DNA from 4 places in the Rummeliibacillus sp. JY-2-4R genome. Region 3 is predicted to be linked to each of the others. Evidence: a T-box and tRNA genes for the amino acid it is inferred to sense, from the RefSeq annotation. Region 3 holds a T-box; the other regions hold tRNA genes.

Region 1 (7,494 bases), 1.6 Mb from region 3:
TTTTTTATCTTCGTTGTTGAGCGCTGTGATGATTCCTCTGTACTCAGTACTTGCCTGCTGATGCCAAACTTCTAGTAGTACTTCTTTCTGACCACAATATGCTTGCATGAGTTCTTCTCCTAATGCTTGCAATGTCCATTCGTCATATATCGGCTTCGCAATTTGCTTTGTCTCCTGTTGCCAGTTTCGCAGTCTTTGTACATGTTCTGGTAACATCATAGCCGTCCACTTAATATTCCCACGATCTCTTAACATATAGGATACCTCCTTTTGTAAGTTCCAATTACTTCTTATGACCTCCGAGCAATTGGGAGCGCTTCACTGCTGTTCCTGCATTTGTATACGATACTGCTCGCAACACCGCTGTTGAGCCATAATGTGTTCGGAGGTGATCCATTGCAGCACCAAGCTTACGGCGCTTCCAGCGGGATGTATCAAAAAAGCTGAGCTGCATAGAATGTTCTGATTCTAATTTTGTTATACTAACACTTATTTGGCGCACTGGGCGTTCATTGTACTGTTCGCTTAATATTTGCTGACAAACGTGATAAATAGCCATCGTATCATTGGTGGCTTCATCAATTGTATGTGAACGCTGAAAACCTCCTCCAAAGGCATTTTTACTATAAGCAATACCTAATGTGATTGTACGCCCTACTTTATAGGCTTCTCGTGCTCTTCTCGCCACATCTTCACACATTTCCAGGAGCACTGCGAGCACTTCCTTTTTAGTGTTATAATCGCGCATTAATATTTGGCTCTTACCATAACTAATTTGCCCTTCTACAAGTGGTGCTTCGCCTACCTTTGACAAATCAATTCCCCATGCATGATGATAAAGTTGATTGCCCATAATGCCGAATCTCTTTTCTAATGTCGCTAAATCAGCGTGAGCCAAATCTCCAACAGAGAAAATCCCCATATTGTTCAGCGTACGTTCTGTTCGATGTCCGATCCCCCACATCTTCGACAAAGGTGTAACAGGCCATAGCTTTCTTTCCACATCTTCAAAGTCCCATTTAGCGAAACCCGTTTTTTTTGCATCTAAATCAAGAGCAAGCTTTGCCAAAAGCATATTCGGTCCCATTCCTACAGTGCTTGGTATTTCAAATTGCCGATAAAGTTCTTCTTGGATTTTGTGTGCTGTTTCAACCGGATCTCCCCACAGTTTCTCTGTCCCTGTGAGATCAACAAAACTTTCATCAATGCTATATACATGAATTGCTTCCTTTGGTACATAGCTATGAAGTAGCTTTGTAATTTCGACGGACATGCGGACAAAGTATTCCATCTTTGGTTCAAACAAATGAATATCTGGATGCTTCGGTATTTCATAAACCCTTGTTCCTGTCTTCACTTGAAATCGTTTTTTCATAAGCGGAGAAGCAGCAAGAACAATACTACCTTTTTGCTGAAAATTCCCTACAACAGCGATGGCCTCTTTTAGTACATCCAAATGAGCCCAAGATGCCATACAACTAGCATAAAAGCATTTCATATCTACACACATAATCGACCTTCTCGGCATATTCTCATACATCTATAGCACCTCCAAAAAGAACATTTGTTCTTATTTTAAAATGAGATACATGAGATGACAAGTGGGAAGTAGTGTTTTTCCAACAATTGGCGATAACAGGAGATTATACAATCAGAGAAGTTATAATCGAATTTACATACATACATTAAAAATAAAAAAATCCTTTAGAATCAAAATGATTCTAAAGGATTTTTAAGTATGACCCCTACGAGATTCGAACTCGTGTTACCGCCGTGAAAGGGCGGTGTCTTAACCGCTTGACCAAGGGGCCAATATGGCTCCGAAGGCAGGACTCGAACCTGCGACCCTCTGATTAACAGTCAGATGCTGCTACCAACTGAGCTACTTCGGAATAATTAAATGGTGGGCCTAAATGGACTCGAACCATCGACCTCACGCTTATCAGGCGTGCGCTCTAACCAGCTGAGCTATAGGCCCATAAATGGAGCGGGTGAGGAGAATCGAACTCCCGACAACAGCTTGGAAGGCTGTGGTTTTACCACTAAACTACACCCGCATTATGGTGGGTCGGGACAGAATCGAACTGCCGACACTTAGAGCTTCAATCTAATGCTCTACCAACTGAGCTACCGACCCACAATAATATATTAAATCATTTATAGAATGGCGGTCCGGACGGGACTCGAACCCGCGACCTCCTGCGTGACAGGCAGGCATTCTAACCAGCTGAACTACCGGACCATTTGGTTGCGGGGACAGGATTTGAACCTGTGACCTTCGGGTTATGAGCCCGACGAGCTACCGAACTGCTCCACCCCGCGATAATATTATAAAGTTTAAATGGAGGAGGAAGAGGGATTCGAACCCCCGCGCGGTTTGACCCGCCTGTCGGTTTTCAAGACCGATCCCTTCAGCCAGACTTGGGTATTCCTCCAGAGTTTATGGCGGCCGAGGGGATCGAACCCCCGACCTTACGGGTATGAACCGTACGCTCTAGCCAGCTGAGCTAGGCCGCCATAATATAATTTAAATATAAAATTGGTGGAGCCTAGCGGGATCGAACCGCTGACCTCCTGCGTGCAAGGCAGGCGCTCTCCCAGCTGAGCTAAGGCCCCAAAGATCTTAAATATTATGAAATAATCGGGAAGACAGGATTCGAACCTGCGACCCCTTGGTCCCAAACCAAGTGCTCTACCAAGCTGAGCTACTTCCCGGATATGGTGCGCCCAGCAGAAGTCGAATCCACAACCTTCTGATCCGTAGTCAGACGCTCTATCCAGTTGAGCTATGGGCGCATATTATACAATAGTCATTGTACATATGTTAAATAAAAATGGTGCCGAGGACCGGAATCGAACCGGTACGGTAGTCACCTACCGCAGGATTTTAAGTCCTGTGCGTCTGCCAGTTCCGCCACCCCGGCATATTTGGAGCGGAAGACGGGGTTCGAACCCGCGACCCCCACCTTGGCAAGGTGATGTTCTACCACTGAACTACTTCCGCATATGCTTTACGTTTTTTTAAATCTGGCAATTATATAGTTTTAAAATAAATGGTGCGGGTGAAGGGAGTCGAACCCCCACGCCTTGCGGCGCTAGATCCTAAGTCTAGTGCGTCTGCCAATTCCGCCACACCCGCTAATATTTTATTAAAATGATGAGTCATGCAGGATTCGAACCAGCGACCCTCTGATTAAAAGTCAGATGCTCTACCAACTGAGCTAATGACTCATTTTAAAATAGAATATGGTGCCGGCGAAAGGAGTCGAACCCTCGACCTACTGATTACAAGTCAGTTGCTCTACCAACTGAGCTACACCGGCAAATTAAAATATGGTGGAGGATGACGGGATCGAACCGCCGACCCCCTGCTTGTAAGGCAGGTGCTCTCCCAGCTGAGCTAATCCTCCATATGTACAGCCTAGCAACGTCCTACTCTCGCAGGGGGACAGCCCCCAACTACCATTGGCGCTAAAGAGCTTAACTTCTGTGTTCGGCATGGGAACAGGTGTGACCTCTTTGCCATCATTACTAGACTATTTATAAAGAAAGAATTGTTCTTTCAAAACTGGATAAACTTTCATTGAAGTTCTTAAAATAACGTTTGGTTAAGTCCTCGATCTATTAGTATTCGTCAGCTCCATGTGTCACCACACTTCCACCTCGAACCTATCTACCTTGTCGTCTTCAAGGGATCTTACTTACTTGCGTAATGGGAAATCTCATCTTGAGGGGGGCTTCATGCTTAGATGCTTTCAGCACTTATCCCGTCCACACATAGCTACCCAGCGATGCTCTTGGCAGAACAACTGGTACACCAGCGGTGTGTCCATCCCGGTCCTCTCGTACTAAGGACAGCTCCTCTCAAATTTCCTACGCCCACGACGGATAGGGACCGAACTGTCTCACGACGTTCTGAACCCAGCTCGCGTACCGCTTTAATGGGCGAACAGCCCAACCCTTGGGACCGACTACAGCCCCAGGATGCGATGAGCCGACATCGAGGTGCCAAACCTCCCCGTCGATGTGGACTCTTGGGGGAGATAAGCCTGTTATCCCCGGGGTAGCTTTTATCCGTTGAGCGATGGCCCTTCCATGCGGAACCACCGGATCACTAAGCCCGTCTTTCGACCCTGCTCGACTTGTAGGTCTCGCAGTCAAGCTCCCTTGTGCCTTTACACTCTGCGAATGATTTCCAACCATTCTGAGGGAACCTTTGGGCGCCTCCGTTACTCTTTAGGAGGCGACCGCCCCAGTCAAACTGTCCGCCTGACACTGTCTCCTACCCCGATATAGGGGTACGGGTTAGAATTTCAATACAGCTGGGGTAGTATCCCAAGGACGCCTCCACCGAAGCTGGCGCTCCGGTATCTCAGGCTCCTACCTATCCTGTACAAGCTGTACCAAAATTCAATATCAGGCTACAGTAAAGCTCCACGGGGTCTTTCCGTCCTGTCGCGGGTAACCTGCATCTTCACAGGTACTATAATTTCACCGAGTCTCTCGTTGAGACAGTGCCCAGATCGTTACGCCTTTCGTGCGGGTCGGAACTTACCCGACAAGGAATTTCGCTACCTTAGGACCGTTATAGTTACGGCCGCCGTTTACTGGGGCTTCGGTTCTCACCTTCGCTTACGCTAAGCAATCCCCTTAACCTTCCAGCACCGGGCAGGCGTCAGCCCCTATACGTCACCTTACGGTTTTGCAGAGACCTGTGTTTTTGCTAAACAGTCGCCTGGGCCTATTCACTGCGGCTCTCTCGGGCTTGCACCCTACTAGAGCACCCCTTCTCCCGAAGTTACGGGGTCATTTTGCCGAGTTCCTTAACGAGAGTTCTCTCGCTCACCTTAGGATTCTCTCCTCGACTACCTGTGTCGGTTTGCGGTACGGGCACCTCCTACCTCGCTAGAGGCTTTTCTTGACAGTGTGAAATCAGGAACTTCGCGGTAAACCGCTCGCCATCATAGCTCAACGTTATAGAGAGCGGATTTGCCTACTCTCACGCCTTACTATTTAGACGCACATAACCAACAGTGCGCTTACCCTATCCTACTGTGTCCCCCCATTACTCAAATGGTAGGGAGGTGGTACAGGAATATCAACCTGTTATCCATCGCCTACGCCTATCGGCCTCGGCTTAGGTCCCGACTAACCCTGAGAGGACGAGCCTTCCTCAGGAAACCTTAGTCATTCGGTGGATGGGATTCTCACCCATCTTTCGCTACTCATACCGGCATTCTCACTTCTAAGCGCTCCACCAGTCCTTCCGGTCTGACTTCACAGCACTTAGAACGCTCTCCTACCACAGACATCATAGATGTCTATCCACAGCTTCGGTGAATTGTTTAGCCCCGATACATTTTCGGCGCAGCGTCACTCGACCAGTGAGCTATTACGCACTCTTTAAATGGTGGCTGCTTCTGAGCCAACATCCTGGTTGTCTAAGCAACGTCACATCCTTTTCCACTTAACAATTACTTTGGGACCTTAGCTGGTGGTCTGGGCTGTTTCCCTTTTGACTACGGATCTTATCACTCGCAGTCTGACTCCCGTGCATAAATCATTGGCATTCGGAGTTTGTCTGAATTCGGTAATCCGGGATGGACCCCTAGTTCAAACAGTGCTCTACCTCCAAGATTCTCTATCACGAGGCTAGCCCTAAAGCTATTTCGGAGAGAACCAGCTATCTCCAAGTTCGATTGGAATTTCTCCGCTACCCACACCTCATCCCCGCACTTTTCAACGTGCGTGGGTTCGGGCCTCCAGTAAGTGTTACCTTACCTTCACCCTGGACATGGGTAGATCACCTGGTTTCGGGTCTACAACCACATACTCATTCGCCCTATTCAGACTCGCTTTCGCTACGGCTCCGTCTTTTCAACTTAACCTTGCATGTAATCGTAACTCGCCGGTTCATTCTACAAAAGGCACGCTATCACCCATTAACGGGCTCTAACTACTTGTAGGCACATGGTTTCAGGATCTCTTTCACTCCCCTCCCGGGGTGCTTTTCACCTTTCCCTCACGGTACTGGTTCACTATCGGTCACTAGAGAGTATTTAGCCTTAGGAGATGGTCCTCCCAGATTCCGACGGAATTTCACGTGTTCCGCCGTACTCAGGATCCACTCAGGAGAGAATGAACTTTTGACTACAGGACTGTTACCTTCTTCGGTAGGTCTTTCCAAACCGCTTCGTCTAATTCATTCCTTTGTAACTCCATATAGAGTGTCCTACAACCCCAAGAGGCAAGCCTCTTGGTTTGGGCTGTTCCCGTTTCGCTCGCCGCTACTAAGGGAATCGAAATTTCTTTCTCTTCCTTCAGGTACTTAGATGTTTCAGTTCCCTGAGTCTGCCATCATGACGCTATGTATTCACGTCAAGATACTATTCCATTACGAATAGTGGGTTTCCCCATTCGGAAATCTCCGGATCAAAGCTTACTTACAGCTCCCCGAAGCATATCGGTGTTAGTGCCGTCCTTCATCGGCTTCTAGTGCCAAGGCATCCGCCATGCGCCCTTAATAACTTAACCTATAAGTTATTAAGCCTAAAAATTTAAAACTTAATATAAAAAAATGTGTTACTTAAGAATTTTTCAATGTCGTTTTATCCAGTTTTCAAAGAACAATGTTTTGAAAGCGATGAGCCTTCAAAACTGAACAGCAAGCGTTAATCTTAGAGAACCACGTTCTCTATTCCGAAATATTCCTTAGAAAGGAGGTGATCCAGCCGCACCTTCCGATACGGCTACCTTGTTACGACTTCACCCCAATCATCTATCCCACCTTCGGCGGCTGGCCCCAAAAGGTTACCTCACCGACTTCGGGTGTTACAAACTCTCGTGGTGTGACGGGCGGTGTGTACAAGGCCCGGGAACGTATTCACCGCGGCATGCTGATCCGCGATTACTAGCGATTCCGGCTTCATGTAGGCGAGTTGCAGCCTACAATCCGAACTGAGAACGGTTTTATGAGATTAGCGTGCTCTCGCGAGTTAGCGACTCTTTGTACCGTCCATTGTAGCACGTGTGTAGCCCAGGTCATAAGGGGCATGATGATTTGACGTCATCCCCACCTTCCTCCGGTTTGTCACCGGCAGTCACCTTAGAGTGCCCAACTAAATGATGGCAACTAAGATTAAGGGTTGCGCTCGTTGCGGGACTTAACCCAACATCTCACGACACGAGCTGACGACAACCATGCACCACCTGTCACCAATGTCCCCGAAGGGAAAACTCTATCTCTAGAGCGGTCACTGGGATGTCAAGACCTGGTAAGGTTCTTCGCGTTGCTTCGAATTAAACCACATGCTCCACCGCTTGTGCGGGCCCCCGTCAATTCCTTTGAGTTTCAACCTTGCGGTCGTACTCCCCAGGCGGAGTGCTTAATGCGTTAGCTGCAGCACTAAGGGGCGGAAACCCCCTAACACTTAGCACTCATCGTTTACGGCATGGACTACCAGGGTATCTAATCCTGTTTGCTCCCCATGCTTT
Region 2 (7,494 bases), 1.4 Mb from region 3:
TGGAGGCCCGAACCCACGCACGTTGAAAAGTGCGGGGATGAGGTGTGGGTAGCGGAGAAATTCCAATCGAACTTGGAGATAGCTGGTTCTCTCCGAAATAGCTTTAGGGCTAGCCTCGTGATAGAGAATCTTGGAGGTAGAGCACTGTTTGAACTAGGGGTCCATCCCGGATTACCGAATTCAGACAAACTCCGAATGCCAATGATTTATGCACGGGAGTCAGACTGCGAGTGATAAGATCCGTAGTCAAAAGGGAAACAGCCCAGACCACCAGCTAAGGTCCCAAAGTAATTGTTAAGTGGAAAAGGATGTGACGTTGCTTAGACAACCAGGATGTTGGCTCAGAAGCAGCCACCATTTAAAGAGTGCGTAATAGCTCACTGGTCGAGTGACGCTGCGCCGAAAATGTATCGGGGCTAAACAATTCACCGAAGCTGTGGATAGACATCTATGATGTCTGTGGTAGGAGAGCGTTCTAAGTGCTGTGAAGTCAGACCGGAAGGACTGGTGGAGCGCTTAGAAGTGAGAATGCCGGTATGAGTAGCGAAAGATGGGTGAGAATCCCATCCACCGAATGACTAAGGTTTCCTGAGGAAGGCTCGTCCTCTCAGGGTTAGTCGGGACCTAAGCCGAGGCCGATAGGCGTAGGCGATGGATAACAGGTTGATATTCCTGTACCACCTCCCTACCATTTGAGTAATGGGGGGACACAGTAGGATAGGGTAAGCGCACTGTTGGTTATGTGCGTCTAAATAGTAAGGCGTGAGAGTAGGCAAATCCGCTCTCTATAACGTTGAGCTATGATGGCGAGCGGTTTACCGCGAAGTTCCTGATTTCACACTGTCAAGAAAAGCCTCTAGCGAGGTAGGAGGTGCCCGTACCGCAAACCGACACAGGTAGTCGAGGAGAGAATCCTAAGGTGAGCGAGAGAACTCTCGTTAAGGAACTCGGCAAAATGACCCCGTAACTTCGGGAGAAGGGGTGCTCTAGTAGGGTGCAAGCCCGAGAGAGCCGCAGTGAATAGGCCCAGGCGACTGTTTAGCAAAAACACAGGTCTCTGCAAAACCGTAAGGTGACGTATAGGGGCTGACGCCTGCCCGGTGCTGGAAGGTTAAGGGGATTGCTTAGCGTAAGCGAAGGTGAGAACCGAAGCCCCAGTAAACGGCGGCCGTAACTATAACGGTCCTAAGGTAGCGAAATTCCTTGTCGGGTAAGTTCCGACCCGCACGAAAGGCGTAACGATCTGGGCACTGTCTCAACGAGAGACTCGGTGAAATTATAGTACCTGTGAAGATGCAGGTTACCCGCGACAGGACGGAAAGACCCCGTGGAGCTTTACTGTAGCCTGATATTGAATTTTGGTACAGCTTGTACAGGATAGGTAGGAGCCTGAGATACCGGAGCGCCAGCTTCGGTGGAGGCGTCCTTGGGATACTACCCCAGCTGTATTGAAATTCTAACCCGTACCCCTATATCGGGGTAGGAGACAGTGTCAGGCGGACAGTTTGACTGGGGCGGTCGCCTCCTAAAGAGTAACGGAGGCGCCCAAAGGTTCCCTCAGAATGGTTGGAAATCATTCGCAGAGTGTAAAGGCACAAGGGAGCTTGACTGCGAGACCTACAAGTCGAGCAGGGTCGAAAGACGGGCTTAGTGATCCGGTGGTTCCGCATGGAAGGGCCATCGCTCAACGGATAAAAGCTACCCCGGGGATAACAGGCTTATCTCCCCCAAGAGTCCACATCGACGGGGAGGTTTGGCACCTCGATGTCGGCTCATCGCATCCTGGGGCTGTAGTCGGTCCCAAGGGTTGGGCTGTTCGCCCATTAAAGCGGTACGCGAGCTGGGTTCAGAACGTCGTGAGACAGTTCGGTCCCTATCCGTCGTGGGCGTAGGAAATTTGAGAGGAGCTGTCCTTAGTACGAGAGGACCGGGATGGACACACCGCTGGTGTACCAGTTGTTCTGCCAAGAGCATCGCTGGGTAGCTATGTGTGGACGGGATAAGTGCTGAAAGCATCTAAGCATGAAGCCCCCCTCAAGATGAGATTTCCCATTACGCAAGTAAGTAAGATCCCTTGAAGACGACAAGGTAGATAGGTTCGAGGTGGAAGTGTGGTGACACATGGAGCTGACGAATACTAATAGATCGAGGACTTAACCAAACGTTATTTTAGAAACTTCAATGAAAGTTTATCCAGTTTTGAAAGAACAATTCTTTCTTTATAAATAGTCTAGTAATGATGGCAAAGAGGTCACACCTGTTCCCATGCCGAACACAGAAGTTAAGCTCTTTAGCGCCAATGGTAGTTGGGGGCTGTCCCCCTGCGAGAGTAGGACGTTGCTAGGCTATAAATGGAGGATTAGCTCAGCTGGGAGAGCACCTGCCTTACAAGCAGGGGGTCGGCGGTTCGATCCCGTCATCCTCCACCATTTATTTAAAATGAGTCATTAGCTCAGTTGGTAGAGCATCTGACTTTTAATCAGAGGGTCGCTGGTTCGAATCCTGCATGACTCACCATTTTAATTGAATATTAGCGGGTGTGGCGGAATTGGCAGACGCACTAGACTTAGGATCTAGCGCCGCAAGGCGTGGGGGTTCGACTCCCTTCACCCGCATTTTTAATGTATTTTGCGGAAGTAGTTCAGTGGTAGAACATCACCTTGCCAAGGTGGGGGTCGCGGGTTCGAACCCCGTCTTCCGCTCCAATTTATATGAATCTTTACTTTAAAAAAATAAGATATATATATGCGCCCATAGCTCAACTGGATAGAGCGTCTGACTACGGATCAGAAGGTTGTGGATTCGACTTCTGCTGGGCGCACCATATCCGGGAAGTAGCTCAGCTTGGTAGAGCACTTGGTTTGGGACCAAGGGGTCGCAGGTTCGAATCCTGTCTTCCCGACCATTACATATTATTTAAGATATTTGGGGCCTTAGCTCAGCTGGGAGAGCGCCTGCCTTGCACGCAGGAGGTCAGCGGTTCGATCCCGCTAGGCTCCACCAATTTATATTGTTTTTTTTTTGGAGGAATACCCAAGTCTGGCTGAAGGGATCGGTCTTGAAAACCGACAGGCGGGTCAAACCGCGCGGGGGTTCGAATCCCTCTTCCTCCTCCATATCATTAATTGGTCCGGTAGTTCAGCTGGTTAGAATGCCTGCCTGTCACGCAGGAGGTCGCGGGTTCGAGTCCCGTCCGGACCGCCATTCAATTAAAATATATGAAATTATTATGGGTCGGTAGCTCAGTTGGTAGAGCATTAGATTGAAGCTCTAAGTGTCGGCAGTTCGATTCTGTCCCGACCCACCATAGTAATTTGCCGGTGTAGCTCAGTTGGTAGAGCAACTGACTTGTAATCAGTAGGTCGAGGGTTCGACTCCTTTCGCCGGCACCATTTTTCGGAGGGGTAGCGAAGAGGCTAAACGCGGCGGACTGTAAATCCGCTCCTTCGGGTTCGGCAGTTCGAATCTGCCCCCCTCCACCATTTATAATGGGCCTATAGCTCAGCTGGTTAGAGCGCACGCCTGATAAGCGTGAGGTCGATGGTTCGAGTCCATTTAGGCCCACCATTTAATTATTCCGAAGTAGCTCAGTTGGTAGCAGCATCTGACTGTTAATCAGAGGGTCGCAGGTTCGAGTCCTGCCTTCGGAGCCATATTGGCCCCTTGGTCAAGCGGTTAAGACACCGCCCTTTCACGGCGGTAACACGAGTTCGAATCTCGTAGGGGTCATACTTATAATCCTTTAGAATCAATTTGATTCTAAAGGATTTTTTATTTTTAACGCCATCTATAGTCTATTCATCGGTAATGAAAGTCAAAATTGGTCTGGCTTGTTGAAATTTTTAAAGAATATCAAGGGTATTCATGCTGGCCAAGGAAATGGTTTAATGGTCAATAATATGTGGGTATAATTTCCAGAACAAAATTCATTCATAGACAACAGTCAGCTATTTGCAAAGAATCGAACAATTGTTGATATCTAAATGGATAACATTATATTTGTCATATTTTATCAATGACAAGGTATACTATTTCCACTATCTAAAATATTGAATAATAGAAATGAAGGGTGTGATTAGATGACGCAAGTTGTAAATATAGAAAATAGTTATAGTAAAAAAGAAGAGTTTTGGAATGCACTTACACATGGTATTGCTTTCTTGCTAGCATTTCCGGGATTATTTTTACTTGTTACAAAGGCGAATCAGACTGGATCAGAAATTGAATTATTTAGCTATATTGTTTTTGGTATTTCTATGATGATGTTATTTTTAAGTTCAACCCTTTACCATAGTGTTCCCACACACAAAAGCTTTTTTAAAAAGATGGATCATTGCTCGATTTTCTTATTAATTGCAGGTACATATGCACCGATTGCACTTGTGGCGGTGGGTGGAAAAATAGGATGGACAATCTTCTGGATTGTATGGATTCTAACGATTATTGGTATGGTGATGAAGATATTCTTTGTTTATCGGTTTAAGACCTTATCGTTAATTGTTTACATCGGAATGGGTTGGCTCATAATTTTCGCATATAAACCACTTGTAGCACATATCACGGGAAAAGGCTTTTTGGTATTGTTACTAGGGGGATTATTTTATACAGCAGGAACTTATTTTTATAAGAATAAACGTATCCCATATAATCATGCAATTTGGCATGTATTTGTTTTAGCGGGATGCGCAGCAATGTTTGCTAGTATTTATTTTTATATCTGATATTATGCTGAGTTAAGTTTTATAGAAGACATTTGAATTAACAACAATATCATATATTAACAATGGAGCTCTTACCGAATAGGTAAGAGCTTTTTTCTTCTTTTTATTATTTCATTAATTCCTCGGCTAGTTGCCAATAAGCATTTTAAGTAATTCTCTTGTAGCAAATGATTGATAAGCATCTTTTTTAGTAATGATACAAAGATTCCAGAGGAAGGGGTCTCCTCTAATAGGAATCATCTTAATATGAGGATTATTTTGTTTGAAAAAAATAGATTTTGGTAAAAGTGCAACTCCCATTTTAGCAGCGATTAGTTCAATTATTAAATCCCATTGTGAAGTTTCGTACGATACGTTTGGTACAAACCCATTTTCTTTGCATGCATTGATTACTGAATCATGTAGGGTGAAATCAGTTGAAAAGAGGATGAAGTTATCATCTTTTAATTCGCTAATAGCCAATGATTCACGATTGGCGAGTGGATGATCATCATAGAGAAACACAACAAATTCATCTGAAATAAACGGATAGACGTTTAGCTTTTCTTCAGGAACTGGCAAAACACTAATTCCTACGTCCACCTTGCTCTCTTCAACCAGATTGATAATTCGCTTCGCACCTAATTCAACGAGCTCAAACAATACTTTAGGGTACTTTGTATGAAATCTAAGTGCCATATCAGGAAATACAAGCGTTCCTACTAAAGGGGGGATCCCTATTTTAATACTCCCAGTAGTTACATTTCGAAGTTCTTCTAAAAGAATTTTCAATTCAGAAAGAGACTCTAATGATTTCTTGCCTTGCTGGTATACAATTTCTCCTGCATCTGTTAACCAAAGATGTCGTGTGGAACGGTCAAACAATTCAACTTGTAATTCATCTTCTAGTTTTTTTACAATTTTGCTGAGAGATGGTTGAGTTAAGTATGTTTGTTCTGCTGCCTTCGTAAAACTTTTGCAATCTGCTACTTTCATAAATAATTGTATTTCGCGTAAATCCATGTTCCACCCTCCATTTATTCGCCACATTCATGTTATTTATTCTATCTATGAATTTTACTTATAAAATATCAAAATGTAAACTTAAAGAGTAGTAAAAGTATCTTAGCAACTATTTACGTAGGGAGGTAGTTATATGAAAAAAGATAAAGTAATGGATTCATTTTTGGAAGCGGTTTCTGATATTAAAGACGGCTCTACTTTAATTGTCGGGGGCTTTGGACTTTCGGGAATTCCTGAATATACAATACAAGCACTAAAAGAACAAGGAACAAAAGATTTAACAGTTGTTAGTAATAATTGCGGGGTAGATGATTGGGGATTAGGTTTATTATTAGCAAATCGCCAAATTAAGAAAATGATTGCATCATATGTAGGTGAAAATAAAATATTCGAACAACAATTTTTGAGCGGTGAACTAGATGTTGAATTAGTACCTCAAGGCACACTTGCAGAACGTATACGTGCAGGCGGTGCAGGAATTCCTGGATTTTATACAGCTACAGGTGTGGGTACTCCAATTGCAGAAGGAAAAGAAACTAAGGAATTCGACGGAAAAACATACCTTCTTGAACGAGGAATTGTTGGTGACTTTGCACTTGTAAAAGCTTGGAAGGCAGATACTTTAGGAAACTTGGTATTTAGAAAGACTTCCCGTAACTTTAATCCAATTGCTGCAACAGCTGGCAAAATTACAATTGCTGAGGTAGAGGAAATTGTTGAACCTGGCGAATTAGATCCGGATGAAATTCACTTACCAGGTATTTATGTTCAACGCGTATTATTGGGTTCAAATTATCAAAAACGAATTGAGAAGCTAACAGTAAGAGAAGCTTAATATTTTAATAGAAGGGAGTTTCAAAAATGAAAGATACACATCTAAAAATAATAAAAAGAGCTGTAATGGAAATTGAAGATGGTATGAACGTAAATCTTGGCATCGGCATGCCGACACTTATTGCAAATGAAATCCCTGCTGATATCAATGTATTACTTCAATCAGAAAATGGCTTATTAGGCATTGGGCCATATCCTAAAAGTGGCACGGAAGACCCTGATTTAATCAATGCTGGTAAAGAAACTGTTACAGCAGTTCCAGGTGCTTCATTCTTCGATAGCGCAGAATCTTTTGCCATGATTCGCGGTGGCCATATCGATCTGGCCATTCTTGGTGGTATGGAAGTATCAGAACAAGGAGACCTAGCCAACTGGATGATCCCGGGAAAAATGGTAAAAGGTATGGGCGGAGCAATGGACCTTGTGAATGGTGCAAAAAAAGTAATTGTTGTTATGGAGCATGTGAATAAGTATGGCGAGTCAAAAATTAAAAAAGAATGCACATTGCCTCTTACAGGGAAACAAGTTGTGCAACGATTAATTACAGACTTAGCAGTTTTTGATTTTGATTCAAATAAAATGACACTTGTTGAATTGCGAGATGGAGTAACACTTGAAGAAGTAAAAGAAAAAACTGAAGCCTCATTTGAAATATCCGCTAATTTACTTGCGACAAAATAAATAATCTTAGGCGAAATAGTGAACAGGAGGGATTAACATGCAAGATGTTGTGATTGTGAGTGCTGTTAGAACGGCAATTGGGAGTTTTAGAGGGGCACTACAAAATACACCGGCTACTGAATTAGGCGCCATTGTCATTAAAGAGGCTGTAAAGCGTGCAGGAATACAACCTGACCAAGTAGATGAAGTAATCATGGGTAATGTCCTACAGGCTGGTCTCGGTCAAGGCCCTGCTAGACAGGCTGCTCTTCTTGCA
Region 3 (7,494 bases):
GTGAAGTTAATGCAGCAGCACATATTCGAAATCTCTATAATGTAACAGGTGTCAATGTTGGTGTTCAATTTATTGAATATATTTTGAAGAAAATTGGGTGTGCAGATGAATAACGCATACCTATTATACGAAAAACAAGATGCCAAGAAAAATAGGATATTTATCGAACAAATGATAGATGAAGCAAAAAAGCATGAGATTGAACTAGCTTTAGTGATCATAGATGAAAACAATCATGATGATTTTCCAGACAACATTATTAGCAATCCAATTTTTATATGGAATAGAACACGTCATGCTGAAATTGCGAAGAAACTAGAAATGAAAGGTGTTAAAGTGTTTAATCGTTCTATTGTAAATGAACTTGCGAATGATAAAAAGAGCACCTTGCAATTTGCGCAACTTCAAGGAATCCCCACTGTTCCGATTCTATTACAAGACCGTATTCAGCAGTACCCTGTTATCATCAAAACAATTGATGGTCATGGTGGAAATGAAGTGGCACTATGTAAAAATAATGATGAACTGAAAGCTTATCAAGAGAAATGGCATACTCGTAAAATCATTATCCAACCATATATCGAATCAAATGCAACAGATATTAGAGTCTGGGTTCTTGGTTCTGAAATCATTGGTGCAGTCAAACGAATGGGTGGACAAGATTTTCGCTCCAACTACACTTTAGGTGGAACAATTGAAAAATACGAACTAGATGCTGAGAAACGACAACATATTATGAAGTTACAGAACGCATTAAAAAGCGATTATATTGGTATCGACTTTTTACTTTCACCTAATGGGGATTGGCTGTTAAATGAAATAGAGGATCCGGTTGGGGCTAGATCTTATTATAATTTGTATGAAGAAAATTTACCTGATTTGTTAATGCAATATTTCACGCAGGAAATAAGTAAGTAAAAGATATTCCTTAATCGAGGGAAACCCTTTGTTCAGGACTTCCACGATTAAGGGATATATTTTATCTGCAATTCCCACCTTTTATTTCCTCTCTCCCCTCCAACTTAGTCGATAACCAAAAAACCGCCCTAGCTACCAATTAGCTTGGGCGTTTTTCTTTATTCAAAGAATTACATATTTTTCAATTCAGCAATACGTTTTTCAACGGTAGCGAATTTTTCTAGGTAATCTGCTTCTTTTGCACGTTCTGCAGCGACTACTTCTTCTGGTGCTTTTGATACGAAGCGTTCGTTGTTTAGTTTACCTTGAACACGTTTTACTTCTTTATCCCATTTTTCGAGTTCATGAGTAAGACGTTCGATTTCAGCTGTTACGTCGATTAATCCTTCAAGTGGTAAGAATAGTTCAGCACCTGAAACAACAGCTGACATAGTTTTCATTGTTGGTTGTTGGTTTTCACCAAGTTTAAGTGTTTCTGGATTACAGAATTTTTCAATGTATGCTTTGTTTTCTTCAAGTACTGCTAAAGTGGCTGAATCTTTTGCAGAGATATACATTGGTACTTTTTTGCTCATTGGTGTATTAACTTCTGCGCGGATATTACGTACAGCACGAATGATATCCATCAACAATTTCATATCTTGAGATTGTTGTTCAAAGTTAAATTCTTTGTTTACAACAGGCCATGAAGCTTGTGTAATTGATTCTCCTTCATGAGGAAGGTTTTGCCAAATTTCTTCTGTGATAAATGGCATTAATGGGTGTAATAGACGCATTGTGTTGTCTAGTACATAAGCAAGAACTGAGCGAGTCATTTTCTTCGCTGTTTCGTCTTCACCGTATAATGGTAATTTAGCCATTTCGATATACCAGTCACAGAAATCATCCCAGATAAAGTTATGCAGGTGACGACCAACTTCACCAAATTCGTATTTATCTGCAAGTCTTGTTACTTCTTCGATTGTTTCGTTTAAGCGAGTTAAAATCCATTTATCTGCAACAGATTTTTCACCAGTTAAATCGATTTCTTCAAACTTCATACCATCCATATTCATTAGTGCGAATCGAGATGCATTCCAAATTTTGTTTGCGAAGTTCCAAACTGCTTCTACTTTTTCAGTAGTGTAACGTAAATCTTGACCAGGTGATGAACCTGTTGCTAAGAAGTAACGTAATGAGTCAGCACCATATTGTTCGATAACATCCATAGGGTCTACGCCATTACCAAGGGATTTAGACATTTTACGTCCTTCACCATCGCGTACTAAACCATGGATTAATACGTCTTTGAATGGACGTTCGCCTGTGAATTCGATTCCTTGGAAAATCATACGAGAAACCCAGAAGAAGATGATGTCATAACCTGTTACTAATGCACTTGTTGGATAGTAGCGTTTATAATCTGCACTTGCTTCATCAGGCCAGCCCATTGTAGAGAAAGGCCATAATGCAGATGAGAACCAAGTATCAAGTACGTCTTCATCACGAGTCCAGTTTTCTTCATCTGCTGGTGCAACTTTTCCTACATACACTTCACCAGTTTCTTTATGATACCAAGCTGGGATTTGATGGCCCCACCATAATTGACGAGAAATACACCAGTCATGCACATTTTCCATCCAACGAGAATATGTGTTTTCGAAACGATTTGGGACAAAGTTTACTTTTTCCATTTCTTTTTGTTGCAGTTCTAGTGCGGCTTTTGCTAGTGGTTCCATTTTAACGAACCATTGAGCAGAAAGATAAGGTTCTACTACAACACCAGTACGTTCTGAGTGACCAACTGAGTGCATATGGTCAACGATTTTCACTAGTACACCTAGTTCTTGTAAGTCTTTTACGATTTGTTTACGACATTCGAAGCGATCTAGACCTTGATATTTTCCTGCATTTTCGTTCATCGTACCATCTTCGTTCATCACGATAATGCGTTCTAAATTGTGGCGGTTACCAACTTCAAAGTCATTAGGGTCATGTGCTGGAGTCATTTTAACAACACCTGTACCGAAGTCCATATCAACATAGTCATCTGCAACGATTGGAAGTTCGCGACCAACGATTGGAAGAATTGCTGTTTTCCCTACTAGATGTGCATAACGTTCATCTTTTGGATTTACGGCAATCCCTGTATCACCAAGCATTGTTTCTGGACGAGTTGTAGCAATTTCAAGTTTACCAGAGCCATCTGCTAGAGGATATTCCATGTGATAAAATGCGCCTTGAACATCTTTGTAGATTACTTCGATATCAGATAATGCTGTTTTTGCTTGTGGATCCCAGTTAATAATACGTTCGCCACGATAGATTAAGCCTTTTTCATATAGTTTTACAAATACCTCTTTAACAGCATCTGAAAGTCCTTCATCTAATGTGAAGCGTTCACGAGAATAATCTAGTGCTAAGCCTAATTTCGACCATTGTTGACGAATTGTACCAGCATACTCTTCTTTCCATTCCCATGTCTTTTCTAAGAATTTTTCACGACCTAAGTCATAACGAGAAATATTTTGTTCACGTAATTTTGCCTCAACTTTGGCTTGTGTAGCGATACCCGCATGGTCCATCCCCGGTAACCAAAGTGCATCATAACCTTGCATGCGTTTCATACGAATTAGGATATCTTGAAGAGTAGTATCCCAAGCGTGACCTAAATGTAATTTACCTGTTACGTTTGGTGGTGGAATTACGATAGAATAAGGTTGTTTTCCACTTTCAGGTTGTGCTTTAAAGAATTCTCCTTGTAACCACCATTCGTAGCGACCTTGTTCAATTGACTGTGGATCGTACTTAGTTGGCATTGATGTGTTTTGTTCTGTCAATACAATGACCTCCTTTAATATCTCGTCATAGAATGAAGTATTAGTAAGTGAAAGAATTTTTTCGTGTGCAATTTTTATTTTACAAATTTCTACAATTTGTAAAATAAAAAAAACCTTCGCCCTAAAAAAGGGCGAAGGAATATTCGCGGTACCACCTTAATTTCAGCAGAAAACTGCTGACACTTCATCTAATAACGGCTACTAACCGATTTCTGCTACTAATCGTTCACAGAAATTGCTCCAGGGCTACATTCGAACATCTACTTGAGGAACTTGCACCAACCGTTCCCTCTCTAACAAGTAGGAGCGTTCTACTCCTCCCCTTCTTCGCATATAAATATATAGCTGTATACATTCTAACTAATATGACATCATTTTTCAAGTTTTTCAATTTTAAAAAACAATCACCTTAAGTTTTTCTTATGTCTATAATAAGAAATAATTTAATTAATAAAAGGGCATATATACCCCACTATATATTATAATTTCTTCTAGTTTTTAGGTGTTTGACTCTTGTTTAAATTACATAAACTAATTATTATCTAAATATAATACAAACTAAATTGATAATAACTAATTTTAAGAATAAATCGAAGCAATTAATACAAATATTTACCCACATTAACTACAAAAATCCATCCCTAGCTACATATATCACTAGGAATGGATTTTTATTTTAATAGAAAGGAGTTTGAAAATGAAACGAGGTCGTTACAACCCTTATTTACTTCCACCTTGGCTGAGAAAGACTAGATTTTATTGTAAAGGGTTTATTATTCCAATTACTTGTTTTCAATTTATTCGTGTGATCATTGTACCAACTACATGGGACGTTGTTATTCTTCTAATCTTTGGACTACTTTGTTATCTATTATTTACGGATTTTATTTAACTGAATCTCTACAGTTGTATAATGTTCTTCAAGATCCCATAAAAACTCACTCAAGATGGACTCCTCAGAATCTGTATTCTCTACAGATTCTGTTTGTTCTTTTAATTCATTCCCTTCTGAAGGTTGTACAACTTCTGGTTCTTCTGCTTCTTCATCATATAGACAATCAACATTGCAGCTAATTTTACAAGTTCCATTTTCATTTAACTCTACCTTCACATCTCGAGCATTCAAATCAATGGATGAATGTACAACACCAATTTTCGGTAAACTTACATCTAAAGGGATGGCATATTCAAAGTATCCTTGCTTATCTTGCCATTCCACCTCATCTATAAGTGTAGAATCATTTGATAATTGTTTTGCCACTTCTTTACCTTTGTCAAATTCCAGAAAAGCTGATAAATGATAAATTCCTGTAAGAGCTACTGAGTACTCATCTAAATTCTGTTCCCAACGTGGTGTCACATGAACCTCACTCGCTTTTACCGGGCAGCCATAAGTTTCTGGAAAAATAAATGACTCATTTATTTCCCAGGTAATCTTTTGCACTGTAATATCCCTCCTCTATCTTCATGTATATTCTTACATTTTAGAAGATAGAACTAGTCCGCTATAATTAAGCGCCTTTAATATATGTCGAACCAAAAATTATATTGATAAAACGAAAAAATCCAGGGGGATTCTAATACTCCCCTGGATTTTAATTTATATTTTATCTTGCTAATTTTTTAAATACTTTTTGGAATGCTTCTACGGTTTTTGCGATATGTGCTTCTGTATGAGCTGTTGAGAAGAAGACACATTCGAATTGAGATGGTGGAAGGAAGATTCCTTCTTCAGCCATTAATGCATAGTAGTCTGCAAACAATTGTAAATCCGCTGTTTTAGCAGTTTCAAAGTTAATGACTTTTTCATTTGTTAAGAAGTATCCAATCATAGAGCCCACACGATTTACAGTGTGAGGAACATTGTAAGTCTCAGCTGCTTCTCGGAAGCCGGCTTCTAATTGGTCACCCAATTTTTTGAAGTATTCATATGATTCTGGTGTTACATGTTTTAGTGTTTCAAGACCAGCTGTCATAGCTAATGGGTTACCTGAAAGTGTACCAGCTTGATAGATTGGACCTGCTGGAGCTACATGTTCCATAATTTCACGAGAACCACCAAATGCACCTACTGGTAATCCGCCACCAATTACTTTTCCTAGACAAGTTAAATCTGGTGTAACGCCAAGATAACCTTGTGCACAATTGAATCCAACGCGGAAACCTGTCATTACTTCATCGAAGATTAAGATTGAGCCAGCTTTTGTTGTGACTTCACGTAGGCCTTCTAAAAAGCCAGGTAGTGGAGGAACACACCCCATATTACCAGCTACTGGTTCTACGATAATTGCCGCAATTTCTTCACCGTATTTTTCGAAAACTTGTTTCACAGCTTCCAAATCATTATACGGAACTGTAATTGTGTTTTGAGCGATTCCCATAGGAACTCCAGGGCTATCTGGTAAGCCAAGAGTAGCTACACCTGAACCTGCTTTGATTAATAATGAATCCCCGTGACCATGGTAAGAACCTTCGAATTTTACGATTTTGTCGCGGCCAGTATAACCGCGAGCAACACGAATTGCGCTCATTGTTGCTTCAGTACCCGATGATACCATACGAACCATTTCAACTGATGGGACACGTTTAATAACTTCTTTTGCTAATTCGTTTTCGATTACTGTTGATGCACCGAAACTTGTACCAGTTTCAGCAACACGTTGAATAGCCGCTACAACATCAGGATGAGTATGGCCAATGATTAGTGGTCCCCATGATAGAACATAGTCAATATAGTCATTACCGTCAACGTCAGTAATAATTGCACCATGTCCCTTTTCCATAACAATTGGATTCATATTAACCGCATTAAATGCACGAACTGGACTGTTTACTCCACCTGGCATTAAATTGATTGCCTCTGCAAATGCTGCTTTTGATTTTTCATATGAACGAGTCATCGGTTATTTCTCCTCCATCCAGCGAATTGCATCTTTCGCATGATAAGTAATAATTAAATCTGCTCCTGCACGTTTTATACTAGTTAATGTTTCAAGTACGATTTGTTTTTCATCAACCCAACCATTAATTGCTGCAGCTTTGACCATTGCATATTCACCACTAACGTTATATGCAACAACTGGAAGATCATAATTATTACGAACATCGCGAACGATATCTAAGTATGATAATGCTGGTTTTACGATTAGGAAATCTGCTCCTTCTTCCACATCACTTGTTGCTTCGCGCATTGCTTCAAGACGATTTGAAGGGTCCATTTGATATGTTTTTCGATCACCAAACTTTGGTGCACCATCTGCAGCTTCACGGAACGGGCCATAATAAGCTGAAGCATATTTTACTGCATAAGACATAATCGGAACATCTTCAAAACCTGCGTCATCTAAGCCTTTACGAATCGCAGCAACAAAGCCATCCATCATATTAGATGGCGCGATGATATCTGCACCAGCTTGAGCTTGAGATACAGCTGTTTTTGCTAATAAATCTAGGGAAGGATCATTTAAGATTTTATGATCTTCAGAAACTACTCCACAGTGACCATGAGAAGTAAATTCACATAAACAAGTATCCGCAATTACAATGATATCAGGGTAGTTTTCTTTGACGAAACGTGTAGCCTCTTGTACGATACCGTGATCATGGAAAGCTTGTGTACCTACTTCATCTTTTTCTGCAGGAATACCGAAAAGAATAACAGATGGAATACCTAAAGCAACGACTTCATCCATTTCCTCACTTAAACGGTCGATTGAAAATTGATAAACACCTGGCATAGAATTAACAGGGGTTTTAA
Region 4 (7,494 bases), 280 kb from region 3:
ATTGTTGTTTTTAATGCTTCGTTTTTTTCGAAACATTCTTCACCTAACTTAGTTAAATGTAAACTTTTCTCTTTCTTATTGTTTTCTACGTTACGAATCTCGATTAATCCATTCGCTTCAAGTCTTTTGACGAATTTATGAGTAGCTTGTCTGGAAAAATTAACATGTTTGGATACGTAAGCAATAGTTTGTGGTTCTTTATAGATTTTAGACATAATAAACCATTCAGAATTTGAGATATATAAGTCGCTTTGATCACTCCATAATTTCTCAGTAGCATTACGCACTTGAAATAGGCGTTCACTTAATAGATTTACTAAGTCCAAATGTTGAATTTTAGAATCTAACATACTCCTCACTCCTCTCAGTTTTTACTTTTCAAGTAGGTTTCAATTTTACTGTCTATATTTGATGAAAGGTCCATTTAGTTCTAAGTTTAATGTTGAAGTTTTTGAGTCCAATTCTTTCGAATATTACTATATAAAAGTGAGCAACCATTGTCAATTAAGTTGACAAAATTTTTATAAGGTGTATAATTAATTTTGTAAACTAGGTTGATAATTTAAAAATAGAGGAGCAAATGCGATGTTTGAAATTGGAGACGTAATTATCTATTCAGAACACGGGTTATGCCAAATTGATGATATTTGTGAAAAGACTTTTTCCGATGTGACAAAAACCTATTATGTATTGCATCCTCTTTCAGCGGCTAATTTGAAAATTAGTACCCCGGTTGATAATGATTCAGTAGTAATGCTAAAGACATTAGATAAAGAACAATCCGAAGAAGTTTTGCAGTTATTTAAAGAACCTGAGATTGATTGGAATGACGATACAAAACAACGTAATAAGGAATTCCATGGAATTATTAAAAGTGGAGATCGCAAGGAAATTGCGAAAATGCTAAATAGCTTAATGAGAAAAGAACGAGAACTTAAAAGTATCAATAAGAAAATGCATGATCAAGACTCCAAACTTTTAACCCAAGTCAAAAATATATTATTTAAAGATATTGCATTGCCTTTGAATACTTCCTTTGATGCGATCGTAAAACGAGTTGACAAGATGATTGCGGAGTCTTTATAAATCTCGCGCAGGCTACCTATATCTTAGAAACACAAAACAAAAATTAAATACTTTATAGATTATCGGCGTATTTCAAAAAAGAAGTACGTCTTTTCTTGTGTATAAAAATAAGAAATATTTTTTGAGAGGTTAGTGTATTGTTTTTTTAGTGAGGAGAATTCTATCAAAATTGATATTATCAAAATCGATAAAAAAAATCCTTCAGAAATTTAATTCTGAAGGATTTTAATATGACCCCTACGAGATTCGAACTCGTGTTACCGCCGTGAAAGGGCGGTGTCTTAACCGCTTGACCAAGGGGCCAACATGGCGGAGAAGGAGGGATTTGAACCCTCGCGCCGGTTACCCGACCTACACCCTTAGCAGGGGCGCCTCTTCAGCCACTTGAGTACTTCTCCATATGGCTCCGAAGGCAGGACTCGAACCTGCGACCCTCTGATTAACAGTCAGATGCTACTACCAACTGAGCTACTTCGGAATAATTAAATGGTGGGCCTAAATGGACTCGAACCATCGACCTCACGCTTATCAGGCGTGCGCTCTAACCAGCTGAGCTATAGGCCCATAAATGGAGCGGGTGAGGAGAATCGAACTCCCGACAACAGCTTGGAAGGCTGTGGTTTTACCACTAAACTACACCCGCATTATGGTGGGTCGGGACAGAATCGAACTGCCGACACTTAGAGCTTCAATCTAATGCTCTACCAACTGAGCTACCGACCCACAATAAATTAATAGATTATTAAAAAAATGGCGGTCCGGACGGGACTCGAACCCGCGACCTCCTGCGTGACAGGCAGGCATTCTAACCAGCTGAACTACCGGACCATTTTGGTTGCGGGGACAGGATTTGAACCTGTGACCTTCGGGTTATGAGCCCGACGAGCTACCGAACTGCTCCACCCCGCGATAATATTATAAAGTTTAAATGGAGGAGGAAGAGGGATTCGAACCCCCGCGCGGTTTGACCCGCCTGTCGGTTTTCAAGACCGATCCCTTCAGCCAGACTTGGGTATTCCTCCTAATAAATATGGTGGACCTTGCAGGACTCGAACCTGCGACCGGACGGTTATGAGCCGTCTGCTCTAACCAACTGAGCTAAAGGTCCTTAAATATGGCGGCCGAGGGGATCGAACCCCCGACCTTACGGGTATGAACCGTACGCTCTAGCCAGCTGAGCTAGGCCGCCATGATAATAATTGTTGATTTAAATATATAATTGGTGGAGCCTAGCGGGATCGAACCGCTGACCTCCTGCGTGCAAGGCAGGCGCTCTCCCAGCTGAGCTAAGGCCCCAATATAATTTTAAATGGTCGGGAAGACAGGATTCGAACCTGCGACCCCTTGGTCCCAAACCAAGTGCTCTACCAAGCTGAGCTACTTCCCGAAATGGTGCGCCCAGCAGAAGTCGAATCCACAACCTTCTGATCCGTAGTCAGACGCTCTATCCAGTTGAGCTATGGGCGCATATTATAATTATTTGTTCATTGCTTACTATAACAGATGGTGCCGAGGACCGGAATCGAACCGGTACGGTAGTCACCTACCGCAGGATTTTAAGTCCTGTGCGTCTGCCAGTTCCGCCACCCCGGCATATTTGGAGCGGAAGACGGGGTTCGAACCCGCGACCCCCACCTTGGCAAGGTGATGTTCTACCACTGAACTACTTCCGCATATGCTTTAAGTTTTTTAAATCTGGCAATTATAAAGTTTTAAAATAAATGGTGCGGGTGAAGGGAGTCGAACCCCCACGCCTTGCGGCGCTAGATCCTAAGTCTAGTGCGTCTGCCAATTCCGCCACACCCGCTAAGTTTAATTAAAATGGTGAGTCATGCAGGATTCGAACCAGCGACCCTCTGATTAAAAGTCAGATGCTCTACCAACTGAGCTAATGACTCATTAAGAAAATCCATGGTGCCGGCGAAAGGAGTCGAACCCTCGACCTACTGATTACAAGTCAGTTGCTCTACCAACTGAGCTACACCGGCAATGTTAAATGGTGGAGGATGACGGGATCGAACCGCCGACCCTCTGCTTGTAAGGCAGATGCTCTCCCAGCTGAGCTAATCCTCCATATGTACAGCCTAGCAACGTCCTACTCTCGCAGGGGGACAGCCCCCAACTACCATTGGCGCTAAAGAGCTTAACTTCTGTGTTCGGCATGGGAACAGGTGTGACCTCTTTGCCATCATTACTAGACTATTTGGTTTTCTTAAGGACAAGAATAATTTTACCATTATTATAATTAAAAGTCAAGAACCTTTTTAAAAGTTCCTTATTCTTTCAAAACTGGATAAACTTTCATTGAAGTTCTTAAAATAACGTTTGGTTAAGTCCTCGATCTATTAGTATTCGTCAGCTCCATGTGTCACCACACTTCCACCTCGAACCTATCTACCTTGTCGTCTTCAAGGGATCTTACTTACTTGCGTAATGGGAAATCTCATCTTGAGGGGGGCTTCATGCTTAGATGCTTTCAGCACTTATCCCGTCCACACATAGCTACCCAGCGATGCTCTTGGCAGAACAACTGGTACACCAGCGGTGTGTCCATCCCGGTCCTCTCGTACTAAGGACAGCTCCTCTCAAATTTCCTACGCCCACGACGGATAGGGACCGAACTGTCTCACGACGTTCTGAACCCAGCTCGCGTACCGCTTTAATGGGCGAACAGCCCAACCCTTGGGACCGACTACAGCCCCAGGATGCGATGAGCCGACATCGAGGTGCCAAACCTCCCCGTCGATGTGGACTCTTGGGGGAGATAAGCCTGTTATCCCCGGGGTAGCTTTTATCCGTTGAGCGATGGCCCTTCCATGCGGAACCACCGGATCACTAAGCCCGTCTTTCGACCCTGCTCGACTTGTAGGTCTCGCAGTCAAGCTCCCTTGTGCCTTTACACTCTGCGAATGATTTCCAACCATTCTGAGGGAACCTTTGGGCGCCTCCGTTACTCTTTAGGAGGCGACCGCCCCAGTCAAACTGTCCGCCTGACACTGTCTCCTACCCCGATATAGGGGTACGGGTTAGAATTTCAATACAGCTGGGGTAGTATCCCAAGGACGCCTCCACCGAAGCTGGCGCTCCGGTATCTCAGGCTCCTACCTATCCTGTACAAGCTGTACCAAAATTCAATATCAGGCTACAGTAAAGCTCCACGGGGTCTTTCCGTCCTGTCGCGGGTAACCTGCATCTTCACAGGTACTATAATTTCACCGAGTCTCTCGTTGAGACAGTGCCCAGATCGTTACGCCTTTCGTGCGGGTCGGAACTTACCCGACAAGGAATTTCGCTACCTTAGGACCGTTATAGTTACGGCCGCCGTTTACTGGGGCTTCGGTTCTCACCTTCGCTTACGCTAAGCAATCCCCTTAACCTTCCAGCACCGGGCAGGCGTCAGCCCCTATACGTCACCTTACGGTTTTGCAGAGACCTGTGTTTTTGCTAAACAGTCGCCTGGGCCTATTCACTGCGGCTCTCTCGGGCTTGCACCCTACTAGAGCACCCCTTCTCCCGAAGTTACGGGGTCATTTTGCCGAGTTCCTTAACGAGAGTTCTCTCGCTCACCTTAGGATTCTCTCCTCGACTACCTGTGTCGGTTTGCGGTACGGGCACCTCCTACCTCGCTAGAGGCTTTTCTTGACAGTGTGAAATCAGGAACTTCGCGGTAAACCGCTCGCCATCATAGCTCAACGTTATAGAGAGCGGATTTGCCTACTCTCACGCCTTACTATTTAGACGCACATAACCAACAGTGCGCTTACCCTATCCTACTGTGTCCCCCCATTACTCAAATGGTAGGGAGGTGGTACAGGAATATCAACCTGTTATCCATCGCCTACGCCTATCGGCCTCGGCTTAGGTCCCGACTAACCCTGAGAGGACGAGCCTTCCTCAGGAAACCTTAGTCATTCGGTGGATGGGATTCTCACCCATCTTTCGCTACTCATACCGGCATTCTCACTTCTAAGCGCTCCACCAGTCCTTCCGGTCTGACTTCACAGCACTTAGAACGCTCTCCTACCACAGACATCATAGATGTCTATCCACAGCTTCGGTGAATTGTTTAGCCCCGATACATTTTCGGCGCAGCGTCACTCGACCAGTGAGCTATTACGCACTCTTTAAATGGTGGCTGCTTCTGAGCCAACATCCTGGTTGTCTAAGCAACGTCACATCCTTTTCCACTTAACAATTACTTTGGGACCTTAGCTGGTGGTCTGGGCTGTTTCCCTTTTGACTACGGATCTTATCACTCGCAGTCTGACTCCCGTGCATAAATCATTGGCATTCGGAGTTTGTCTGAATTCGGTAATCCGGGATGGACCCCTAGTTCAAACAGTGCTCTACCTCCAAGATTCTCTATCACGAGGCTAGCCCTAAAGCTATTTCGGAGAGAACCAGCTATCTCCAAGTTCGATTGGAATTTCTCCGCTACCCACACCTCATCCCCGCACTTTTCAACGTGCGTGGGTTCGGGCCTCCAGTAAGTGTTACCTTACCTTCACCCTGGACATGGGTAGATCACCTGGTTTCGGGTCTACAACCACATACTCATTCGCCCTATTCAGACTCGCTTTCGCTACGGCTCCGTCTTTTCAACTTAACCTTGCATGTAATCGTAACTCGCCGGTTCATTCTACAAAAGGCACGCTATCACCCATTAACGGGCTCTAACTACTTGTAGGCACATGGTTTCAGGATCTCTTTCACTCCCCTCCCGGGGTGCTTTTCACCTTTCCCTCACGGTACTGGTTCACTATCGGTCACTAGAGAGTATTTAGCCTTAGGAGATGGTCCTCCCAGATTCCGACGGAATTTCACGTGTTCCGCCGTACTCAGGATCCACTCAGGAGAGAATGAACTTTTGACTACAGGACTGTTACCTTCTTCGGTAGGTCTTTCCAAACCGCTTCGTCTAATTCATTCCTTTGTAACTCCATATAGAGTGTCCTACAACCCCAAGAGGCAAGCCTCTTGGTTTGGGCTGTTCCCGTTTCGCTCGCCGCTACTAAGGGAATCGAAATTTCTTTCTCTTCCTTCAGGTACTTAGATGTTTCAGTTCCCTGAGTCTGCCATCATGACGCTATGTATTCACGTCAAGATACTATTCCATTACGAATAGTGGGTTTCCCCATTCGGAAATCTCCGGATCAAAGCTTACTTACAGCTCCCCGAAGCATATCGGTGTTAGTGCCGTCCTTCATCGGCTTCTAGTGCCAAGGCATCCGCCATGCGCCCTTAATAACTTAACCTATAAGTTATTAAGCCTAAAAATTTAAAACTTAATATAAAAAAATGTGTTACTTAAGAATTTTTCAATGTCGTTTTATCCAGTTTTCAAAGAACAATGTTTTGAAAGCGATGAGCCTTCAAAACTGAACAGCAAGCGTTAATCTTAGAGAACCACGTTCTCTATTCCGAAATATTCCTTAGAAAGGAGGTGATCCAGCCGCACCTTCCGATACGGCTACCTTGTTACGACTTCACCCCAATCATCTATCCCACCTTCGGCGGCTGGCCCCAAAAGGTTACCTCACCGACTTCGGGTGTTACAAACTCTCGTGGTGTGACGGGCGGTGTGTACAAGGCCCGGGAACGTATTCACCGCGGCATGCTGATCCGCGATTACTAGCGATTCCGGCTTCATGTAGGCGAGTTGCAGCCTACAATCCGAACTGAGAACGGTTTTATGAGATTAGCGTGCTCTCGCGAGTTAGCGACTCTTTGTACCGTCCATTGTAGCACGTGTGTAGCCCAGGTCATAAGGGGCATGATGATTTGACGTCATCCCCACCTTCCTCCGGTTTGTCACCGGCAGTCACCTTAGAGTGCCCAACTAAATGATGGCAACTAAGATTAAGGGTTGCGCTCGTTGCGGGACTTAACCCAACATCTCACGACACGAGCTGACGACAACCATGCACCACCTGTCACCAATGTCCCCGAAGGGAAAACTCTATCTCTAGAGCGGTCACTGGGATGTCAAGACCTGGTAAGGTTCTTCGCGTTGCTTCGAATTAAACCACATGCTCCACCGCTTGTGCGGGCCCCCGTCAATTCCTTTGAGTTTCAACCTTGCGGTCGTACTCCCCAGGCGGAGTGCTTAATGCGTTAGCTGCAGCACTAAGGGGCGGAAACCCCCTAACACTTAGCACTCATCGTTTACGGCATGGACTACCAGGGTATCTAATCCTGTTTGCTCCCCATGCTTTCGCGCCTCAGCGTCAGTTACAGACCAGAAAGTCGCCTTCGCCACTGGTGTTCCTCCAAATCTCTACGCATTTCACCGCTACACTTGGAATTCCACTTTCCTCTTCTGCACTCAAGTCTCCCAGTTTCCAATGACCCTCCACGGTTGAGCCGTGGGCTTTCACATCAGACTTAAGAAACCACCTGCGCGCGCTT

The links. The T-box of region 3 lies ahead of ACWV26_RS13815 (valine--tRNA ligase). A T-box ahead of a tRNA ligase gene usually reads a tRNA of that ligase, here a tRNA-Val.
Region 1: it has a tRNA-Val gene. The T-box ahead of ACWV26_RS13815 (valine--tRNA ligase) is inferred to sense a tRNA for this amino acid. The anticodon was not compared.
Region 2: it has a tRNA-Val gene. The T-box ahead of ACWV26_RS13815 (valine--tRNA ligase) is inferred to sense a tRNA for this amino acid. The anticodon was not compared.
Region 4: it has a tRNA-Val gene. The T-box ahead of ACWV26_RS13815 (valine--tRNA ligase) is inferred to sense a tRNA for this amino acid. The anticodon was not compared.

What each region holds. Positions count from the first base shown of each region.
Region 1 covers NZ_CM132623.1:322,055-329,548, reverse strand. Annotated here, with positions in the region: gene ACWV26_RS01640 (YolD-like family protein) at 1-255, opposite strand, end outside; gene ACWV26_RS01635 (Y-family DNA polymerase) at 284-1,540, opposite strand; tRNA gene ACWV26_RS01630 (tRNA-Glu) at 1,740-1,811, opposite strand; tRNA gene ACWV26_RS01625 (tRNA-Asn) at 1,816-1,892, opposite strand; tRNA gene ACWV26_RS01620 (tRNA-Ile) at 1,902-1,978, opposite strand; tRNA gene ACWV26_RS01615 (tRNA-Gly) at 1,984-2,057, opposite strand; tRNA gene ACWV26_RS01610 (tRNA-Phe) at 2,062-2,137, opposite strand; tRNA gene ACWV26_RS01605 (tRNA-Asp) at 2,166-2,242, opposite strand; tRNA gene ACWV26_RS01600 (tRNA-Met) at 2,246-2,322, opposite strand; tRNA gene ACWV26_RS01595 (tRNA-Ser) at 2,343-2,435, opposite strand; tRNA gene ACWV26_RS01590 (tRNA-Met) at 2,444-2,517, opposite strand; tRNA gene ACWV26_RS01585 (tRNA-Ala) at 2,541-2,616, opposite strand; tRNA gene ACWV26_RS01580 (tRNA-Pro) at 2,642-2,715, opposite strand; tRNA gene ACWV26_RS01575 (tRNA-Arg) at 2,720-2,796, opposite strand; tRNA gene ACWV26_RS01570 (tRNA-Leu) at 2,836-2,924, opposite strand; tRNA gene ACWV26_RS01565 (tRNA-Gly) at 2,930-3,004, opposite strand; tRNA gene ACWV26_RS01560 (tRNA-Leu) at 3,055-3,139, opposite strand; tRNA gene ACWV26_RS01555 (tRNA-Lys) at 3,159-3,231, opposite strand; tRNA gene ACWV26_RS01550 (tRNA-Thr) at 3,248-3,323, opposite strand; tRNA gene ACWV26_RS01545 (tRNA-Val) at 3,335-3,410, opposite strand; rRNA gene rrf (5S ribosomal RNA) at 3,420-3,536, opposite strand; rRNA gene ACWV26_RS01535 (23S ribosomal RNA) at 3,605-6,534, opposite strand; rRNA gene ACWV26_RS01530 (16S ribosomal RNA) at 6,716-7,494, opposite strand, start outside.
Region 2 covers NZ_CM132623.1:210,246-217,739, forward strand. Annotated here, with positions in the region: rRNA gene ACWV26_RS00970 (23S ribosomal RNA) at 1-2,161, shown strand, start outside; rRNA gene rrf (5S ribosomal RNA) at 2,230-2,346, shown strand; tRNA gene ACWV26_RS00980 (tRNA-Val) at 2,354-2,429, shown strand; tRNA gene ACWV26_RS00985 (tRNA-Lys) at 2,442-2,517, shown strand; tRNA gene ACWV26_RS00990 (tRNA-Leu) at 2,534-2,615, shown strand; tRNA gene ACWV26_RS00995 (tRNA-Gly) at 2,631-2,705, shown strand; tRNA gene ACWV26_RS01000 (tRNA-Arg) at 2,748-2,824, shown strand; tRNA gene ACWV26_RS01005 (tRNA-Pro) at 2,829-2,905, shown strand; tRNA gene ACWV26_RS01010 (tRNA-Ala) at 2,928-3,003, shown strand; tRNA gene ACWV26_RS01015 (tRNA-Ser) at 3,024-3,116, shown strand; tRNA gene ACWV26_RS01020 (tRNA-Asp) at 3,128-3,204, shown strand; tRNA gene ACWV26_RS01025 (tRNA-Phe) at 3,232-3,307, shown strand; tRNA gene ACWV26_RS01030 (tRNA-Thr) at 3,317-3,392, shown strand; tRNA gene ACWV26_RS01035 (tRNA-Tyr) at 3,399-3,482, shown strand; tRNA gene ACWV26_RS01040 (tRNA-Ile) at 3,491-3,567, shown strand; tRNA gene ACWV26_RS01045 (tRNA-Asn) at 3,577-3,653, shown strand; tRNA gene ACWV26_RS01050 (tRNA-Glu) at 3,658-3,729, shown strand; gene trhA (PAQR family membrane homeostasis protein TrhA) at 4,080-4,721, shown strand; gene ACWV26_RS01060 (LysR family transcriptional regulator) at 4,848-5,723, opposite strand; gene ACWV26_RS01065 (CoA transferase subunit A) at 5,857-6,558, shown strand; gene ACWV26_RS01070 (3-oxoacid CoA-transferase subunit B) at 6,585-7,238, shown strand; gene ACWV26_RS01075 (acetyl-CoA C-acetyltransferase) at 7,276-7,494, shown strand, end outside.
Region 3 covers NZ_CM132623.1:2,811,718-2,819,211, forward strand. Annotated here, with positions in the region: gene ACWV26_RS13805 (ATP-grasp domain-containing protein) at 1-113, shown strand, start outside; gene ACWV26_RS13810 (ATP-grasp domain-containing protein) at 106-918, shown strand; gene ACWV26_RS13815 (valine--tRNA ligase) at 1,089-3,716, opposite strand; T-box leader at 3,862-4,074, opposite strand; gene ACWV26_RS13820 (hypothetical protein) at 4,609-5,181, opposite strand; gene hemL (glutamate-1-semialdehyde 2,1-aminomutase) at 5,345-6,637, opposite strand; gene hemB (porphobilinogen synthase) at 6,641-7,494, opposite strand, start outside.
Region 4 covers NZ_CM132623.1:3,095,858-3,103,351, forward strand. Annotated here, with positions in the region: gene ACWV26_RS15100 (MarR family winged helix-turn-helix transcriptional regulator) at 1-350, opposite strand, end outside; gene ACWV26_RS15105 (CarD family transcriptional regulator) at 586-1,086, shown strand; tRNA gene ACWV26_RS15110 (tRNA-Glu) at 1,318-1,389, opposite strand; tRNA gene ACWV26_RS15115 (tRNA-Ser) at 1,394-1,484, opposite strand; tRNA gene ACWV26_RS15120 (tRNA-Asn) at 1,488-1,564, opposite strand; tRNA gene ACWV26_RS15125 (tRNA-Ile) at 1,574-1,650, opposite strand; tRNA gene ACWV26_RS15130 (tRNA-Gly) at 1,656-1,729, opposite strand; tRNA gene ACWV26_RS15135 (tRNA-Phe) at 1,734-1,809, opposite strand; tRNA gene ACWV26_RS15140 (tRNA-Asp) at 1,838-1,914, opposite strand; tRNA gene ACWV26_RS15145 (tRNA-Met) at 1,919-1,995, opposite strand; tRNA gene ACWV26_RS15150 (tRNA-Ser) at 2,016-2,108, opposite strand; tRNA gene ACWV26_RS15155 (tRNA-Ile) at 2,118-2,194, opposite strand; tRNA gene ACWV26_RS15160 (tRNA-Met) at 2,202-2,275, opposite strand; tRNA gene ACWV26_RS15165 (tRNA-Ala) at 2,307-2,382, opposite strand; tRNA gene ACWV26_RS15170 (tRNA-Pro) at 2,397-2,473, opposite strand; tRNA gene ACWV26_RS15175 (tRNA-Arg) at 2,477-2,553, opposite strand; tRNA gene ACWV26_RS15180 (tRNA-Leu) at 2,591-2,679, opposite strand; tRNA gene ACWV26_RS15185 (tRNA-Gly) at 2,685-2,759, opposite strand; tRNA gene ACWV26_RS15190 (tRNA-Leu) at 2,809-2,893, opposite strand; tRNA gene ACWV26_RS15195 (tRNA-Lys) at 2,909-2,984, opposite strand; tRNA gene ACWV26_RS15200 (tRNA-Thr) at 2,999-3,074, opposite strand; tRNA gene ACWV26_RS15205 (tRNA-Val) at 3,084-3,159, opposite strand; rRNA gene rrf (5S ribosomal RNA) at 3,169-3,285, opposite strand; rRNA gene ACWV26_RS15215 (23S ribosomal RNA) at 3,412-6,341, opposite strand; rRNA gene ACWV26_RS15220 (16S ribosomal RNA) at 6,523-7,494, opposite strand, start outside.